3 regions of the Erwinia sp. L03-1 genome follow, and region 2 is predicted to be linked to each of the others. Evidence: predicted binding sites of a transcription regulator. Region 2 holds the regulator's gene; each other region holds the start of a gene.
What was found. The regulator CRP, encoded in region 2, controls carbon source genes, mostly activating them, when cyclic AMP is high. The targets are predictions, from matches to a motif close to ATGTGANNNNNNTCACAT.
Positions count from the first base shown of each region.

Region 1: the regulator CRP is predicted to act here: its motif matches at 2,219-2,236, upstream of serA (phosphoglycerate dehydrogenase).
Region 3: the regulator CRP is predicted to act here: its motif matches at 3,884-3,901, upstream of psiE (phosphate-starvation-inducible protein PsiE).

Region 1 covers NZ_CM178762.1:733,311-739,046, forward strand. Annotated here, with positions in the region: gene AC4PCC_RS03425 (oxidative stress defense protein) at 1-318, shown strand, start outside; gene AC4PCC_RS03430 (LysR family transcriptional regulator ArgP) at 401-1,297, opposite strand; gene rpiA (ribose-5-phosphate isomerase RpiA) at 1,490-2,146, shown strand; gene serA (phosphoglycerate dehydrogenase) at 2,451-3,686, shown strand; gene AC4PCC_RS03445 (5-formyltetrahydrofolate cyclo-ligase) at 3,960-4,547, opposite strand; RNA gene ssrS (6S RNA) at 5,096-5,279, opposite strand; gene zapA (cell division protein ZapA) at 5,321-5,650, opposite strand.
Region 2 covers NZ_CM178762.1:352,534-358,269, forward strand. Annotated here, with positions in the region: gene AC4PCC_RS01530 (YccS/YhfK family putative transporter) at 1-1,023, opposite strand, end outside; gene crp (cAMP-activated global transcriptional regulator CRP) at 1,082-1,714, opposite strand; gene AC4PCC_RS01540 (OsmC family protein) at 2,023-2,427, shown strand; gene AC4PCC_RS01545 (phosphoribulokinase) at 2,508-3,377, opposite strand; gene AC4PCC_RS01550 (YheU family protein) at 3,461-3,679, opposite strand; gene AC4PCC_RS01555 (hydrolase) at 3,681-4,673, opposite strand; gene AC4PCC_RS01560 (LysE family translocator) at 4,758-5,360, shown strand.
Region 3 covers NZ_CM178762.1:4,324,178-4,329,913, reverse strand. Annotated here, with positions in the region: gene yjbE (exopolysaccharide production protein YjbE) at 22-270, shown strand; gene AC4PCC_RS19855 (YjbF family lipoprotein) at 348-995, shown strand; gene AC4PCC_RS19850 (capsule biosynthesis GfcC D2 domain-containing protein) at 992-1,747, shown strand; gene AC4PCC_RS19845 (YjbH domain-containing protein) at 1,747-3,843, shown strand; gene psiE (phosphate-starvation-inducible protein PsiE) at 3,965-4,363, shown strand; gene ubiC (chorismate lyase) at 4,455-4,982, shown strand; gene ubiA (4-hydroxybenzoate octaprenyltransferase) at 4,984-5,736, shown strand, end outside.

The DNA.
Region 1 (5,736 bases), 380 kb from region 2:
AAAGCGGGCCTGACGGAGATTCGTTCCGTAGATCTGGGCGTGGCGAATCCGGAGACCTACCGTGATAAGGCGCGTCAGGCGGCCATTGAAAATGCCACGCAGCAGGCTGGTGCGCTGGCGCAGGGCTTTAACGCTAAGCTGGGGCCGGTTTACAGCATTCGTTATCACGTTGCCAACTATCAGCCCATGCCGATGGCCCGCATGTTTAAAGCAGCCAGTGCGGCACCCATGACCTCGGCTGAGCAGACCTACGAACAGCAGACGATTCACTTTGACGATCAGGTTGACGTGGTATTTGAGCTGCAGCGGACCCCCTGAACCCAGGGGAGAGCTCTACTCCACCGGTCGTTTCAGCCGCGCCGACGCGTCCCCTGTGGGGTCGCATTGGCGCGGCTTTTCGTTATTCGCTCTGACGCAATACCCGATGACCATGGGATATCAGCGCGTCCGTTACCTTGCGCATCAGGCGGCTTTCCGGGGCGAAACGGTGCCAGTAGAGCATCCGACGCTGAAACAGTCCGGGCGTCAGGTCAATCAGCTCCCCCTCGGCCAGCTCACGCTCTATTTGCAGATGAGGGATCATGCAGCAGGTGGTTCCCTGACGGGCAAGCTGAACAAAGGCCTCTGAAGAGTTCACGATGTGGCAGGGGACGCTACCGGGTGACAGATCAAAATTTTGTTGTAAAAAAGCCTGATGCATATCGTCCAGATGATCAAACGCCACGGCCGGGGCTTTCAGCAGGGCCGATCGCGTCACGCCGTTAGGGAAATAACGGGCAGCGAAGTCTTTAGAACCCACGAACAGATAATCGAGCGCGCCAAGCTGGTCAATCAGGCAGCTGGGCAGCGGCTGCGGCTGAATACTGACCGCGCCGACCACCTCACCACGACGCAGCCTTTCCTGAGTGCGGCTCTCATCTTCCACCTGGAGATTCAGGCGAACCGGAGAGTCGGTTAATACCGTTTTTAACGCAGGTAAAAGCCAGGTTGCAAGACTGTCGGCGTTGACCGCCAGCGACAGCAGAAGCGGGGTGGTACCGCCGTTTTCATCACCCAGCCACTCCTCTTCCAGCAGCTCAACCTGATGAAGCAGCGCCAGCAGCTTTTGCCCCTGTTCGGTGGGTCGCGGCGGCACGGTACGTACCAGCAGCGGCTGACCAAACATGTTTTCCAGCTGCTTGATACGCTGGGAAACGGCGGACTGGGTAATACAAAGTTTCTGTGCTGCACGCTCAAAACCGCGCTCGCGAATGACTGCATCCAGCGCCTGAAGCGTACGATAATCCGGGCGTTTCATTGTTCGTTTGATCTCTTTCAGGTGAGGAATCAGCACTATGCCACATTTTTTCTCGCTTTCCCTGCGCAATAACGTGCTTAACCCTCCGCTTGTTTGTGGGCTGTCTTCCAGACTGACAACAAATGCACTGTTTTCTGCAAGGGTTGTTTTATACTACGCGCACACAGTATCAGTACGGATTCTAAACATATTATGACGCAGGATGAACTGAAAAAGGCGGTCGGCTGGGCCGCACTGAAATACGTACAGCCGGGAACGATTGTTGGCGTAGGTACGGGGTCTACCGCCGCTCATTTTATCGATGCGCTGGGGTCTGTCAGGCACCAGATTGAAGGAGCCGTATCCAGCTCCGATGCCTCTACCGCGTTATTAAAAGCGCTGGGAATACCGGTTTTCGATCTGAACGAGGTTGACTCCCTGTCGGTTTATGTCGACGGCGCTGATGAAATTAATGCCTCCCTTCAGATGATCAAAGGCGGCGGTGCTGCGCTTACGCGTGAAAAAATTATTGCCGCCGTGGCCGAAAAATTTATCTGCATCGCTGACAGTTCCAAACAGGTGGACGTATTGGGTCATTTTCCACTGCCAGTTGAGGTTATCCCGATGGCGCGTAGCTATGTGGCGCGTGAACTGGTCAAGCTGGGTGGGCTGCCGGAATACCGTCAGCATGTCCTGACTGATAACGGTAACGATATTCTCGACGTGCATAATCTTCAAATTATGGATGCCGTCGCGCTGGAAAAGGCGATAAATGCACTGCCTGGCGTGGTCACTGTCGGGCTGTTTGCGGCGCGCGGTGCCGATATTGCCTTAATCGGTACGCCAGAGGGCGTTAAAGTCCTTCAGTGAGGATCTGACCTGCGCCTCAGGGCGCGGGATAATTTTAGTTAAAAAACATCTTTTCTTTCAGACCTGGAAATATAGTGACTTATATCACATAAACTCCGCAGGTCGGCCGATCGCACTGGCGCGAGGCTTTACACCGTGATTATCTGCCAGTTTGCCCCCTGATGCGTCGCTGCCATGCTGCCTGCCGGGCAATCGTTTGTATTGCCGCAGGCGTAGATTTTGATACTTTGACAGAAGGCTGCCTTATATCTGAAAAATATTGTGAGGTCAGCTCCTTCTGAAGTCTGATAAATAGGGTCGGGAAATGTCAAAAGTATCACTGGAGAAAGATAAGATTAAGTTCCTGCTGGTGGAAGGCGTACACCAGAGCGCGATCGATAATTTGCGCGCGTCAGGCTATACCAACATCGAATTTCATAAAGGCGCGCTGGACAGTGAGTCGCTGAAAGCCTCCGTTCGTGATGCGCACTTTATCGGTATCCGCTCACGCACGCATCTTAGCGAAGAGATCTTCGCAGCGGCTGAAAAGCTGGTAGCGGTGGGCTGTTTCTGCATTGGAACCAATCAGGTTGACCTTAATGCAGCAGCGAAGCGCGGGATCCCGGTTTTTAATGCGCCTTTCTCCAATACCCGATCCGTTGCTGAACTGGTAATCGGTGAACTGCTGTTGATGCTTCGTGGCGTACCGATGGCCAATGCCAAAGCCCACCGGGGCGTCTGGAATAAGCTGGCGGCGGGTTCCTATGAGGCGCGCGGCAAGAAGCTGGGTATCATTGGCTACGGTCATATTGGCATGCAGCTGGGTGTGCTGGCGGAAAGCCTGGGGATGCACGTCTATTTCTACGACATTGAGAACAAGCTGCCATTGGGTAATGCCACGCAGGTGCGCTACCTGTCCGAGCTGCTGAATATGAGCGACGTGGTTAGCCTGCACGTACCGGAAACGGCATCGACGCAGAATATGATGGGGCCAGAGGAGCTGGCGATGATGAAACCGGGCTCGCTGCTGATTAATGCCTCTCGCGGGACGGTGGTAGATATTCCTGCGCTGTGTAAGGTGCTGGCCGACAAACATCTCGCCGGGGCGGCAATTGACGTATTCCCGGAAGAACCTGCGACCAACAGCGATCCGTTCAATTCACCGCTTTGCGAATTTGATAATGTGATCCTGACGCCGCATATTGGTGGTTCAACGCAGGAAGCGCAGGAAAATATCGGCGTCGAAGTCGCGGGCAAGCTGGCGAAATACTCCGACAACGGCTCAACGCTCTCAGCGGTTAACTTCCCGGAAGTCTCGTTGCCGATGCACGGTGAGCAGAGTCGTTTACTGCATATTCACGAGAATCGCCCGGGTATCCTAACGGCACTTAACAACATTTTTGCCGGGCAGGGCATCAACATTGCCGCACAGTATCTGCAAACCACACCGCAGATGGGCTATGTGGTGATTGATATCGACGCATCACATGAGGTTGCGAATACGGCACTTCAGCTAATGAAGGCGATTCCAGGCACTATCCGTGCCCGTCTGCTTTACTGATAATTGACTTGTCCGCCCGCCTTAATACGGCTGTGCGGTGTAGTTTAACCGGGTTTCCAGGCCGGACTTCCCGGTCGCGAGCGGGCATCCTTGCCCGCCGCTCCCTGAGCGCAGTATCCTTATTTCAGCTGCTTTTAGTAAAACCATTTTCGTATTTACGAAGTTCTTATTTTTTTGAATTTAAACGATTATCGAATTTGAATATGTCGACTCGCTTTTAAATTTGCTGACTTCAGGTTCGTGTATTTACCTGATGCACTCAAAACGCCGTATTCACCACTGCCAAACCTTAGAGGGCGTAATGATTACCGGCAGCGGCACGTCCCAGTCTGCTCCAGGTAGCGCCTCCACCTGCTGACAATCGTGAGCCAACCCTACCGGTAACAGCCCATGCTGCGGCCAGTACTGCAGCGTCCGGTCATAAAAACCGCCACCCATACCCAGCCGTTGCCCCTGCGCATCAAACGCCACCAGAGGTACCATCAGCACATCCAGATCGCTGAGCGTTGCCAGATTACGAATATCCAGCGGCGGCTCGGGAATACCCAGGCGATTAGGTGTGAGCGGGGTGCTGGCATCGTAGCGAATAAACAGCAGCTGGCCTGTGGAAAACGGATGCAGAACCGGGAGATACACCTGTTTACCGCGCTGCCTCAGTTCGGCTATCAGCGGTTTTGTGTTGAGTTCACCGTCAAAAGAGAGGAAAAGTGCGACCTTATGGGCCTGCTGTACCGGCGCAAAATTCATTGCGAGGATAGCTGCCTGATTAGCTGCATTGAGCTGCTGCTCTGTCGTCAGGTTACGCCGAAGGTGTCGAGCGCGCGTGCGGATCTCCTGGCGAGTGGGAAGGCTTATATTCATAAACATCACCCTGGCTGAGTGGCGGGTCCGAAAGCGGATTATCTACGGGCCGATCGCAGCAATGACTCAGAATCATTAGCGCGGTATACAACCTAATCCATCAGAATTCTGCCACAGGAACAACGAAACTTCGACCCCGACCGGGCAAACCGTCATCTCAGCACAGCCTTATTCGATCGTCTGCCCGCCCTTCGGGTGATTCCTGAACAGGGCGGTAGCCATTGTGGGCGTCGGGCGAATTCTCTTCTCTACCGACTACCCTTATCTATTTCGACCCGGTAATGATGCGAGGCAGTTTCTGAATCAATGCAATCTTGATGAAAGCGGCAAAGCGGCTTTTGCTTACGGTAACGGGATGCAGCTTATTGGCGGTGCGGCTTATGAGTAGCTTATGTGTGGAACAGGCACGGCTAAGTCGGATGGGGGGTGGGGGTTTAGCTTTTTCGCGGCAGATGCCTTAGAGTAAGCAGATGCCTTAGAGGAAAAGGCGTTCAGTAGCCAGGGGATGAAAACAGAACCCGTTCAGATGCGAAGCGGGGTAAAAATGGGGTATCTCCGAGATGCCGCCGCGGGCTGTAACCCTTGAACCCTTGGTTCAAGGTGAGTATGCCGTCGCAACCATCAGGCTTCTCGGACGGACCGAGCTTGCACACAGGTTACAGAGCGTCACACTCTGTTGGTATTAAATATCGGCTCAGGGGACGGGCCCGCTTGCAAACATCTCAGAGAATTTTTTACTTCACCGTCACTGTATCACAGTAAACGATGAGGTGTTATTCGAACTTTGGACCGCTACGTTCTGTAATGCGACCCTGCTCAAGCAGTGCCTGTTCAATAGTCTGCTGCAACATACGAATACGCTGCTCCATGTTACTGGCATAGTCGCGGGTTTTTCCTTTTTCCTGCGCCAGCTCATGACAAACATTCAACGCGGCAATAAAAACCAGCTGCTCGGTATTTGTGACTCTAGTGCGAACTTTTAAATCTTGCAACCGCTGATTGAGGTCTTCGGCAGCCAGATTCAGCGCATCTTGCTGTTCAGGCGGACAATTTACTCGTAAAGAACGGCCAAAAATTTGTAAATCTACGGGTTGTGCAGACATGCCACCATCCTGAATGATTACTGCGCCGCCAATCTCTATACCACTCAATGGGTTGAGAGGGGCGCCACTATAACTACCCCTAACAG
Region 2 (5,736 bases):
GGCCATCAGGTCGCGCTGATATAAAGGGCGCTGCGTGCGCAGGACGCGCGCAATGCGGCTGAAGTGGTAGTAGCAGAACTGTCCCACCGGATTATCCCGGCTTCGACGGGCGATTTTTTCAAGTGCGCCGAGCGGCTTGTCCATCACAAAGCGCTCCGGCAGCCGGTGGTAAAGAATATCATCGGCCAGCTCCCGCAGTCGTGCGGCGATGGTTTGCGCGTTCCAGCGAATGACCGCTTCAGCATGGCTTTTTTCGACCAGCTTCTGCACCTCTTCAGGCTGATGCAGGCTGACGGAGATATGCTCCTGCAAATCCAGCGCGACCTGAAACGCGCGGATGAGACGTTTATGATGGCTGTCGCGGTTGGCGGCCAGCATATGCATCTGCTGATAGCAGATGCCGATCAGATCGACGGCTTTTTGCTGGCGGGCCAGCAGCGGCGGCAGGGCTTTATCAGGATCGGTCAGACGGGTGAGCAGGGTATATTTGGCTTCACAATAGTCGGCCAGCTCGCGGTACAGCAGGCTGAGGGTTTCGCGCATCGGCTGCTCTTTCCACAGCCAGAACCAGAACCAGTTGAACACCCCGTACCAGATCGTCCCCAGCACGTAGAGCAGGGGCGGCTCCCATATCGGCATGCGGCCGGCCAGACTCAGGGTGAAGATGGCGGCGATAAGCGATCCGGGCAGCAGCCTGGCATGCAGTGGGCTGATTTCACCCGTGACGCCCAGCAGCATTGCCATAGCAAACAGAATCGCAGGCAGGGGAACGCTGTGCTCACCCAGGTACTGGATCAGAAAGCTACTAAAGGCAAACAGGCTTCCGCCCACGATAAGGCGTTTGAAAAAGCGCTTATGCGGCGTATCCAGACCGGCGTTATTGCAGCACGCGGGCACCAGGGAGAACAGCAGTCCCTTTTGCAGATCGCCCAACAGCCATCCAATCGCTACCGGTAAACAGAGCACCAGCGTCTGACGCAGGGCATAGTTAACCTCAGGATGATAAATCAGTCTGCGCCACATCGCTCCATACCAATAAAAAAGGCGCAACGGGAGGTTGCGCCGGGGGGATCAGAGCCGGTTAGCGCGTGCCATAAACTACGATAGTTTTACCGTGTGCGGAGATCAGATTCTGATCTTCCAGCATTTTGAGTATGCGGCCCACGGTTTCGCGCGAGCAGCCCACAATCTGACCAATTTCCTGGCGGGTGATTTTGATCTGCATCCCATCCGGGTGAGTCATTGCATCCGGCTGCTTAGCCAGATTTAGTAGCGTCTGCGCGATGCGACCCGTCACATCGAGGAAAGCTAAATTCCCCACTTTCTCAGACGTCACCTGCAGGCGACGAGCCATCTGCGAAGAGAGTCGCATCAGAATATCAGGGTTAACCTGAATAAGCTGACGGAATTTCTTATAGGATATTTCAGCCACTTCACAGGCGGTTTTCGCCCTGACCCATGCGCTACGCTCCTGACCCTCTTCAAACAGGCCAAGTTCACCGATAAAGTCGCCCTGGTTGAGGTAAGAGAGGATCATCTCTTTGCCTTCCTCATCCTTAATGAGCACCGCGACTGAACCTTTCACGATGTAGTAAAGCGTTTCCGCTTTCTCACCCTGGTGAATTAGCGTGCTTTTGGATGGATACTTATGAATATGGCAATGTGACAGGAACCATTCAAGAGTCGGGTCTGTTTGCGGTTTGCCGAGAACCATTCGCGATTATCCTCTGTTGTCATCATGCCTAAACACAGGGGCAGAGTTCCCTGTCAGGCGTTGAAATAGTGACGCGTTTCCCATCAGGGAAATTATCCCGAACCCTGTCGCAGGCCTGGGTCGTTATGTTGTGCCGTTTCGTCATGCTTGTAGAGTACGAACGAAATTATTACAGCTTTGTTTGTAGCACAGCTTGGAACGAGTGTCTTGTGTTGTCTCGCTTCAGCATAGTGTGAAAATTGTCGCATTGCCGTTTTTGTTGCCGAAGCGTAATCTGGCGTTAACTGAATGACTTAGAGGGATTTGTTATGCAAGCACGTGTTAAATGGGTAGAAGGGCTCACGTTTTTGGGAGAATCCTCATCCGGGCACCAGATTTTAATGGACGGCAATGCGGGCGATAAGGCACCCAGCCCAATGGAAATGGTTCTGATGGCGGCCGGCGGGTGTAGTGCCATCGACGTGGTGTCAATCCTGCAAAAGGGGCGCCATGACGTGGCTGACTGCGAGGTCAAACTGACTTCCGAACGCCGGGAAGAAGCACCCCGTCTGTTCACCCATATCAACCTGCACTTTATTGTTAGCGGTAAGGGCCTGGAGGAGAAAGCCGTTTCCCGCGCCGTCGACCTGTCGGCAGAAAAGTATTGCTCCGTTGCCCTGATGCTGGGCAAAGGCGTTGAAATCACCCACAGCTTTGAAGCGATCGAAATTTAACATTCCATTAGCCCCAGCCTGTGGGGCTAATGCGCAGTGGCCCGGACTATTTTTTTCTCTGGGGCTTAACGCACGGTGTCTCAGACTATCTTTTTCCCCTCAATCAGACGCCTGACCAGCGGCCCCATTATCAGCTCCATCGCCAGCCCCATTTTGCCGCCCGGCACCACCAGCGTATTGATCTGAGAGATAAACGCGCCCTGCAGCATCGACAGGAGATAGGGGAAATCAATATCCTCCAGCGCCTGAAAGTGGATAACCACAAAGCTTTCATCAAGCGATGGGATACCGCGTGCCGCAAACGGATTGGAGGTATCCACCGTAGGTACGCGCTGAAAGTTGATGTGGGTGCGCGAAAACTGCGGGGTAATATAGTTGATGTAGTCCTCCATCGAGCGTACCACGGAGTCCATCACCGCCTCGCGGGAGTGCCCCCGCTCGCTGGTGTCGCGGACCAGCTTTTGGATCCACTCAAGGTTGACGATCGGTACCACGCCGACCAGCAGATCGACATTCTCCGCAACGTTATGCTGCGGCGTCATTACGCCACCGTGTAAACCTTCATAGAACAGCACGTCAGTCGGCTCGGGCAGCGGCTGCCAGGGCGTAAAGGTGCCCGGCACCTGGTTCCAGGGTACCGCTTCATCGTAGGTATGCAGGTATTTACGCGACTGGCCGCTACCGCTGCGGCCATATTCGGCAAACGTATGCTCCAGCAGGGCAAAATCGTTAGCCTCGGGGCCGAAATAGCTGATATGGCGGCCCATATCACGCGCTTTACGAATAGCCATATCCATTTCAGGACGCGTAAAGCGGTGGAAGCTGTCACCTTCAACTTCAGCGGCATGGAGGTTTAGCTGCTGAAAAATTTTGCGGAAGGCCAGGCTGGTAGTCGTGGTTCCCGCACCGCTGGAACCCGTTACGGCAATCACAGGATGTTTGGCTGACATGGCTAACGACTCTCTGAGAAAAACGCATCAAGGCGGCATTGGTAACACGATTTGCGTCCGGGTGTCACGCCCGGTCACGATCGCTAACCGGTAATCCTGCCGCGCGGCATAATATTCACCGTCTCGTGGAGTTCGGACCAGACCAGTACGGCTTCACCACTGATAAGCTGACGGCGTACGTCCTCCACTTTCTGCGTCAGCGAGCGCTCCTGCTCGCCGTAGTCGGTGCCTTCTCTCAGCACGAAAGATTCGATCAGGTTATCCAGCGTCTCTGCGTCCAGCTCTTTCCAGGGAATAATCACGTTAGTTGTCCAGCCAGGTTGAAAGCCATTCGGGGATACGCTGCTCCAGCCACATTTCCGGGTTGCGCAGGGTCCCCCCAACAAATCCTACATGACCGCCGTGCCGGGTGAGCTGATACTCCACCGACGGGGGCAGCAGGTCAGGCGCGGGGATCACCTCATCAGTCATAAAAGGGTCGTCCCGGGCATGAATAATCAGTAGCGGCTTGCGTACGCCGGGCAGCAGCGGCATGGCGCTACAGCGTTGATAATAGTCCGTCGCGTCAAGAAAGCCATGGGCAGGCGCGGTGATGGCGTTATCGAAGTCACGCAGCGTTTTTAATGCTTCCAGCCCGGGCAGGTCAACCGGCAGCGTACCCGGCCATGCACGTAGCTTTCGCCCGGCATTTTGCTTTAGCAGGTTAAGCAGGTAGTGCTGGTAAACGCGCGACAGCCCCTGCTCCAGCTTCCTGCTGCACGGCTCAAGCATCAGCGGCGCGGAGACCACTACTGCGGCATCGATCAGGCAATCTTCTCCCTGCTCTCCCAGCAGGCAGGCGAGCATATTTCCCCCCAGCGAAACGCCAACGGCCGCAGTTGGGACGCGACCCCATTCGTCGCGCAGCCACTGCATAAAATAGCGCGCATCGCCGGTTTCGCCCGAGTGGTAAATCCTCGCCAGGCGATTTGGTTCGCCGCTGCAGCCGCGAAAATGCATAACGACGCCCAGCCATCCGCGATCGCGGAATACCTGAAGCAGCCCGTGCGCATAGGGACTGGTAAAGCTGCCCTCCAGCCCGTGAAACAGGACCACCCTGGGCTTATGCCGCGCCAGCGCCGGATTTTCACTCCAGGCCAGATCGACGAAATCGCTGTCCGGCAGAGTCAGCCGCTGCCAGTGGGGCTGTAGCGTGATACGTCGGCGAATCAGCCGGGGCAGAAGCGTTTGCAAATGCGCATTACTCAAGCCCGGCAGGGCATTAAAAGGGCTCGACGGGGGGCGATTAAAATTCATATTCAAAATGCTTGTAGGATCTCTGTCACATTGTTAGCTTCAAAGCGTCTGCTTTTTTCAGGGGGTGAGGAGCACCCATATCATATGGAACTGAATTTATTTTTATCCATGCTCGGCTTTCTGTGGGTTGCTGCGATTACGCCAGGCCCTAATAATATGTTACTCACCGCCTCCGGCGCCAATTTTGGTTTTTTGCGCTCGCTGTGGCTGTTAATCGGCATCATGATCGGTATGCAGGTCATGTTGCTTCTGGTGGCTTTCGGCGTCGGCGGATTGCTTCTGCTTTATCCCTCCCTCCACCTTATCCTGAAAATTGCCGGTAGCGCTTATCTTCTCTGGCTGGCATGGAAAATAGCGACCGCGAAATATGAAAAACTGGACCCCGGCGACGGCCCGGCTTCACCGATGCCCTTCTGGCAGGGTGGGCTATTGCAGCTGGTTAATCCAAAGGCCTGGCTGATGGCGCTGGGTGCGGTGGCAAGCTTCAGCCTGGCCGGTGAGGCCTATCGCGGTTCAGTCATCGCCATCAGCGCGGCAATGGCCCTGGTGAATGTCGTTTCCGGCGTTATCTGGCTGGGTTTCGGGACGCTGATTGGGCGTATCCTGCGCAGCCGCCGGGCCTGGACGATTTTCAACGTCTTTATGGGCTTACTGACCGCCGCCTGCGTGCTGTTGATTTGGCACTAAATCACTGTGCGGAATAGCGCTGCACGCTGTTGCCGCTATTGCGTTTATTGATCAGACGGAAGATGGGCAGGTGGGTGTTCAGGCGGGGGATGTGACCTTACCCCGCCGCTGCCCTGAATAATGCGCTAAAGAATCGGGTGAAATGTGATCCAGACGATACTAATGGATATTAGCCAGAGTCTGATTGAGGCCTGAAATTATTGAGGCGCTCACAAATCCTGTTAATAAAGACACTGTAAATTCATTAGAATTTCATTGGAAATTCATTAAAACTTCATTGAAGATATTACAAAAAAATAGATTTTAATCTCAGGTCCGGTCTGGCTTAGCCAGAACAAAGCCATTGATGCATATAGCCGATCGATAATCAGAATAA
Region 3 (5,736 bases), 890 kb from region 2:
CATTCAATGAAGGGAAATGCTATGAAAAAAGTCTTATGTGCTGCTGCAGCCATAGTGTACTTAGCGGGTGCTTCTGCTGCGTTTGCTGCACCAGAAGAGACCGGCACCGCAGCCGGTGCGACCGCGGGAACGCTTTCCACGGGAACCGCGACCGCAGTAGGTGTGGGTGCGCTTGGCGCACTGGTCGGCGTTGCGCTGGCGGCGAGTAGTGGCGGTAATGGTTCCAATACGGGCACCACGACCACCACGACCACAAGCACCACGCGTTAAGTACACAAAATTAATCATAACCACACGCCCGTGTGGTTATTTTTCGACATTGTCAGACTTTTCAGGGACTCACACCGTTGCGCTACATACCACTGTTGTTTCTGTGCCTGTTTCTCCAGGCCTGTACCCAAACGCAAAAAGGGCTGGGAGAGACGGTTAAACTCGCCCTGCTTGGGCCGGATGATGTTCAGGTCTCCGATGAACAGGTTGAAAGCCTTCCCTATGCCAGCATGTATCTGCGCGTCGACGGCGGGCAGCGCATCTTTGTGGTGCTGGGCTTTGACGAAAACGGCCAGCAAAAATGGATCACCCGCGACCGCTCAATGGTGGTCACGCAGAACGGCCGCGTGGTCAAAACGCTGGGGCTGAGAGACAACCTGACTGCGGTAACAAACCTCCAGCAGGATCCGCTGGCCGATCCGCTGCATCTGACCGAGGGAGCAAGCTGGACGCGCCTGATAAGCTGGACAGAGGGCGGTAAATTCCGTGCCGGGACGGCCGTTTCCCACTTCAGCCGCCTGAACGATCGGGTGCTTGATATTGCCGGTCGCCGCGTGGCCTGCCGGGTATGGCAGGAGAAGGTCTCCATCGCCGCGGACGGCAGCGCATGGACCAACACCTTCTGGATCGACACCACCACCGGACAGGTTCGTCAGACACAGCAGAAGCCCACCGGCGATGACTTCCTCGTTGAAACCACAATCCTGAAGCCCGCGAAATCATGAAAAAAATAACGCTACTCCTCGCAGGGATCTCACTTGGCGTCTCGCTAAGTGCTTATGCAGAAAGTCAGGTTACGGTGTACTCCCCCGGCCAGACGCAAACTTCCACGGTTGACCATGCACAAAACCTCGCGCAGCTGGTTTCCAGCCCGGCGCTGATGGGAAAAACCTGGTGGCCCGGGACGGTGATCGCCGAAAAGCTGGCAACGGCGGCGGCCATTCAGCAGCAGCAACAGCTGCTGGCGCGCCTGCAGGGCTGGAGCGCCCGGCTGCGTGCGGATGATGACGGCGACAAGGCGGCAGTGGTCGATAACCTGCGCCAGCAGATTGCGGCGGTGAGGGTCACCGGGCGGCAGATTGTGAACCTTGATCCTGACTGGGTGCGTATGCGCCCGGCAGAGAATCGCCGCCTTGAGGGCGACTACAGCGTCTATACGCTGCAAAAGCCTGTCACGCTGACCCTGGCGGGGCTTATCACCGACAGCGGCAAAACCTCATGGCAGCCTGGCCGCAGCGTGGTTGACTACCTTAACGCGCACGACCGCCTTTCCGGTGCCGAACGTAATACCGCCGTGCTGATTTCACCCGAGGGCAGGGTAACGGAGGTGCCAGTCGCCTACTGGAACCGGCGTCACGCTGAACCCGAGGCGGGTAGCACTCTTTACGTTGGCTTCTCCTCATGGTCGCTGCCCGGCGATTATGACGATCTCAACCAGCAGATTGTTTCTGTACTGACGCACCGGATCCCTGACTGATGAAAAAAACCTGTCTTCTCAGCCTGCTGGCTGTCTCCGTTGCCTGTGCCTGCCAGGCGCAGGCCGCGACCTTTGCCGATCCGGTTGGGCCATCGCAGTCTGACTTCGGCGGGGTTGGCCTGATGCAGGTGCCGACCGCGCGGATGGCAAAGGATGGCGAATTTAGCCTCAACTACCGCTATAACGACCAGTACCGCTTCTATTCCTCATCGGTGCAGCTGTTTCCGTGGCTGGAAGCCACCATCCGCTATACCGACGTAAAAACCCGCCGCTACAGCGCCGTGGACAGCTTCAGTGGCAATCAGAGCTATAAAGATAAGGCGTTCGATCTTAAAGCGCGGCTGTGGCAGGAGGGCTACTGGCTGCCGGAAGTCTCAGTCGGGGCGCGTGACCTGGGCGGTACCGGCCTGTTCGACAGTGAATATGTCGTGGCGACCAAGGCCTGGGGACCGTTCGACTTCACCCTGGGGATGGGCACGGGCTACCTTGGCAACAGCGGCACGGTAAAAAATCCGTTCTGCCAGGCCGACAGCAGTTTCTGTAATCGTTCGAACGGCAACGGCACGGCAGGATCGGTTAACGGTAAGGACCTGTTTAAAGGCCCGGCTGCGATTTTTGGCGGCGTGGAGTATCAGACGCCGTGGCAGCCGCTGCGCCTTAAAGCAGAGTACGAAGGCAACGATTATCAGGATGATTTTGCGGGACGCCTGGAGCAGAAAAGTAAAGTTAACGTGGGCGCAGTCTATCGCCTCAGCGACTGGGCCGATGTCAACGTCAGCTACGAGCGCGGCAACACCTTTATGGCCGGATTCACGCTGCGCACCAACTTCAACGACCTGCATTCTGCCGCCGCTGACGTGCCGAAACCGGCTTATAAACCTCAGCCGCAGGGCAGGTTTCTGGAGCCAACCGTCGTCGCCAGCCAGCTGACGGATCTGAAATATAATGCCGGGCTGAACGGTCCAAATTTACAGGTTAAGGGCAATACCCTGTATGCCACCGGCCAGCAGAGTAAGTACCGCAACACGCAGGAAGGGGTCGATCGCGCCAACGTGATCATGATGAACAACCTGCCTGCTAACGTTGATACGCTGAACGTGACGGAAACCCGCAGCAATATGCCGCAGGTGACTACCGTAACCCGCGTTGACAGCCTGCGCCAGCAGCTGGAAGGCTATCCGCTGGGCAAAGAGAAAACCCTCGATCAGCAGCGGGTGGAGCCGGTCGATCCGGGCCATACCGAGCAGGGCTACCATATTGATGCAGACCGGCTGGACTACAGTCTGGCGCCGGTGCTGAATCAGTCGGTCGGCGGCCCGGAAAGCTTCTACCTCTATCAGGTTGGGGTGATGGCCAATGCCAACTACTGGCTCACCGACCACCTGCTGCTGGACGGCAGCGTATTTGCCAACCTGGCGAATAACTATGACAAATTTAACTACAACGGCGCACCGACCGACTCCACGCTGCCGCGCGTGCGTACCCATATTCGCGATTACGTCGAAAATAACGTTTATGTAAATAATCTGCAGGCTAACTACATGCACGCCCTGGGGAACGGCTTCTACGGGCAGATGTATGGCGGCTATCTGGAAACAATGTACGGCGGCGTGGGGGGCGAAGTGCTCTACCGTCCGCTGGACTCTGACTGGGCGTTTGGTATTGATGCCAACTACGTCAAGCAGCGTGACTGGGACAACATGATGCAGTTTACCGGCTACCACGCAAAAACCGGTAATCTGACCGCCTACTGGCGTCCCTCTTTCTTCAACAATCAGGTGTTGGTGAAGGCGAGCGTCGGGCAGTATCTGGCCGAGGATAAAGGCGCGACGATCGATGTCTCACGTCAGTTTGACAGCGGCGTGATAGTCGGCGCTTACGCCACCAAAACCAACGTATCGGCGGAAGAGTACGGCGAAGGGGACTTCACCAAAGGCTTCTATATCTCGATTCCGATGGATCTGTTTACCGCCTCACCAACGCGAGGACGCGCTCAGGTTAACTGGACGCCGCTGACGCGTGACGGTGGCCAGATGCTCGGTCGTAAATACCAGCTTTATGATATGACCTCCGATCGCGATATCGATTTCCGTTAACCCGCCGCAGGCCGCGTCCCTACGCGGCCTGCAACTAAACTTGTGAACTTCATCACACTAAAGCATATTATCCGTGCCAGGACTGTCCTGACGAATAACGTGTTTTTTTGAGGAAGTTTGCATGATTACCGCTTCGCGTATTGCCTGGATTTTACAGATGGTGCTGAATATTGGCCTGATTATGCTGGCCTGTATTCTGGTGGTTTTTTTAGGCAGGGAAACGTTTCATCTGGCCAATGTGCTACTGAATACCGGGGAGCAGACCTCCTCCTATATGCTGATCGACGGCATTGTTATCTATTTCCTCTATTTCGAGTTTATCGCGCTTATCGTGAAGTATTTCCAGTCCGGCTACCACTTCCCGCTGCGCTACTTCGTCTATATCGGCATTACCGCCATTATCCGGCTGATTATTGTCGACCATGAAAATCCGTTAGACACGCTGGCCTACGCCGTAGCGATCCTGATCCTGGTGATCACCCTGTGGCTGGCGAACAGCAATCGTCTGAAGCGTGAGTAGTCAAAATTTCCGATAATGGCACCCGCAGCGGTGTACCCGATCGGCGACTGCGCTACACTATGGCACCGAAATTTTTATCCGAGGACGCCGTATGGCTGATAACGCGCTGGCACAACTGCGCGCCATGGCATGGCTGCCTGTGACTTCGTCGCTGCTCACGCCCCCTCTGCTTGACTGGTTGATGGAAGAAGACTCAATGACCCGGCGCCTGGAGCGGCACTGCAGCCAGGTGACCGTGGAGGTTCAGCAGGAAGGGTTTATTCGCGCTGGGGAGGCGGGCGACGAGGTCGCCCTGCTGCCCGCAGAGACCCGCTACTGGCTGCGTGAGATCCTGCTATGCGGCGACGGCGTCCCCTGGCTGGCTGGCCGCACCCTGGTGCCGGCGTCAACGCTGAATGGCCCGGAACAGATGTTACAGCAGCTGGGTACGCGCCCGCTGGGACGCTACCTGTTTGCCTCTTCCACGCTGACGCGTGACTTTATTGAGCCAGGGCAGGTTGATGGGCTGTGGGGGCGTCGTTCGCGCCTGCGCCTCTCCGACAAGCCGCTGCTGCTGACCGAGCTGTTTCTACCCGCGGCCCCCCTTTACTCATCCCACCCAATGGACAGGAGCCTGTAGCATGGAGAGAACGTTCCCCGCGGGTAAACTCCAGGCCTACAGCCGACTGATGCGTATTGATAAGCCCATCGGGTCGCTGCTGTTGCTGTGGCCAACGCTGTGGGCGCTGTGGCTGGCGGGCATGAGCCTGCCCCCGCTAAAGGTGCTGCTGGTCTTTGTGCTGGGCGTATTTTTTATGCGTGCGGCGGGCTGCGTGGTGAACGATTTTGCCGATCGCAAAATTGACGGCCACGTTAAGCGTACCGAGGGGCGACCGCTCCCCAGCGGCGCGGTCACCTCAAAGGAGGCGAAACTGCTGTTTACCGGACTGGTATTGGTGTCGTTTTGCCTGGTGCTGACGATGAATACCATGACCATCTGGCTCTCACTGGGCGGCCTGGCACTGGCCTGGGTCTATCCGTTTATGAAGCGCTACACGCATCTGCCGCAGGTGGTGCTGGGCGCTGCATTTGGCTGGGCCATTCCCATGGGCTGGGCTGCGGTGAGCGAAACGGTGCCGCCAGCCTGCTGGCTGGTGTTTCTGGCGAACGTTTGCTGGACGGTGGCCTACGATACGCAGTATGCGATGGTTGATCGCGACGACGATCTGAAAATCGGCGTGAAGTCTACGGCAATCCTGTTTGGTCGCTTTGACCGGCTGATTATCGGGCTGCTACAGCTGGCGACGCTGGTGCTGATGGTCATTACCGGCTGGATGCTGCAGTTGGGTAGCCTGTTTTACCTCTCTGTTCTGCTGGCGGGCGCGCTGTTTATC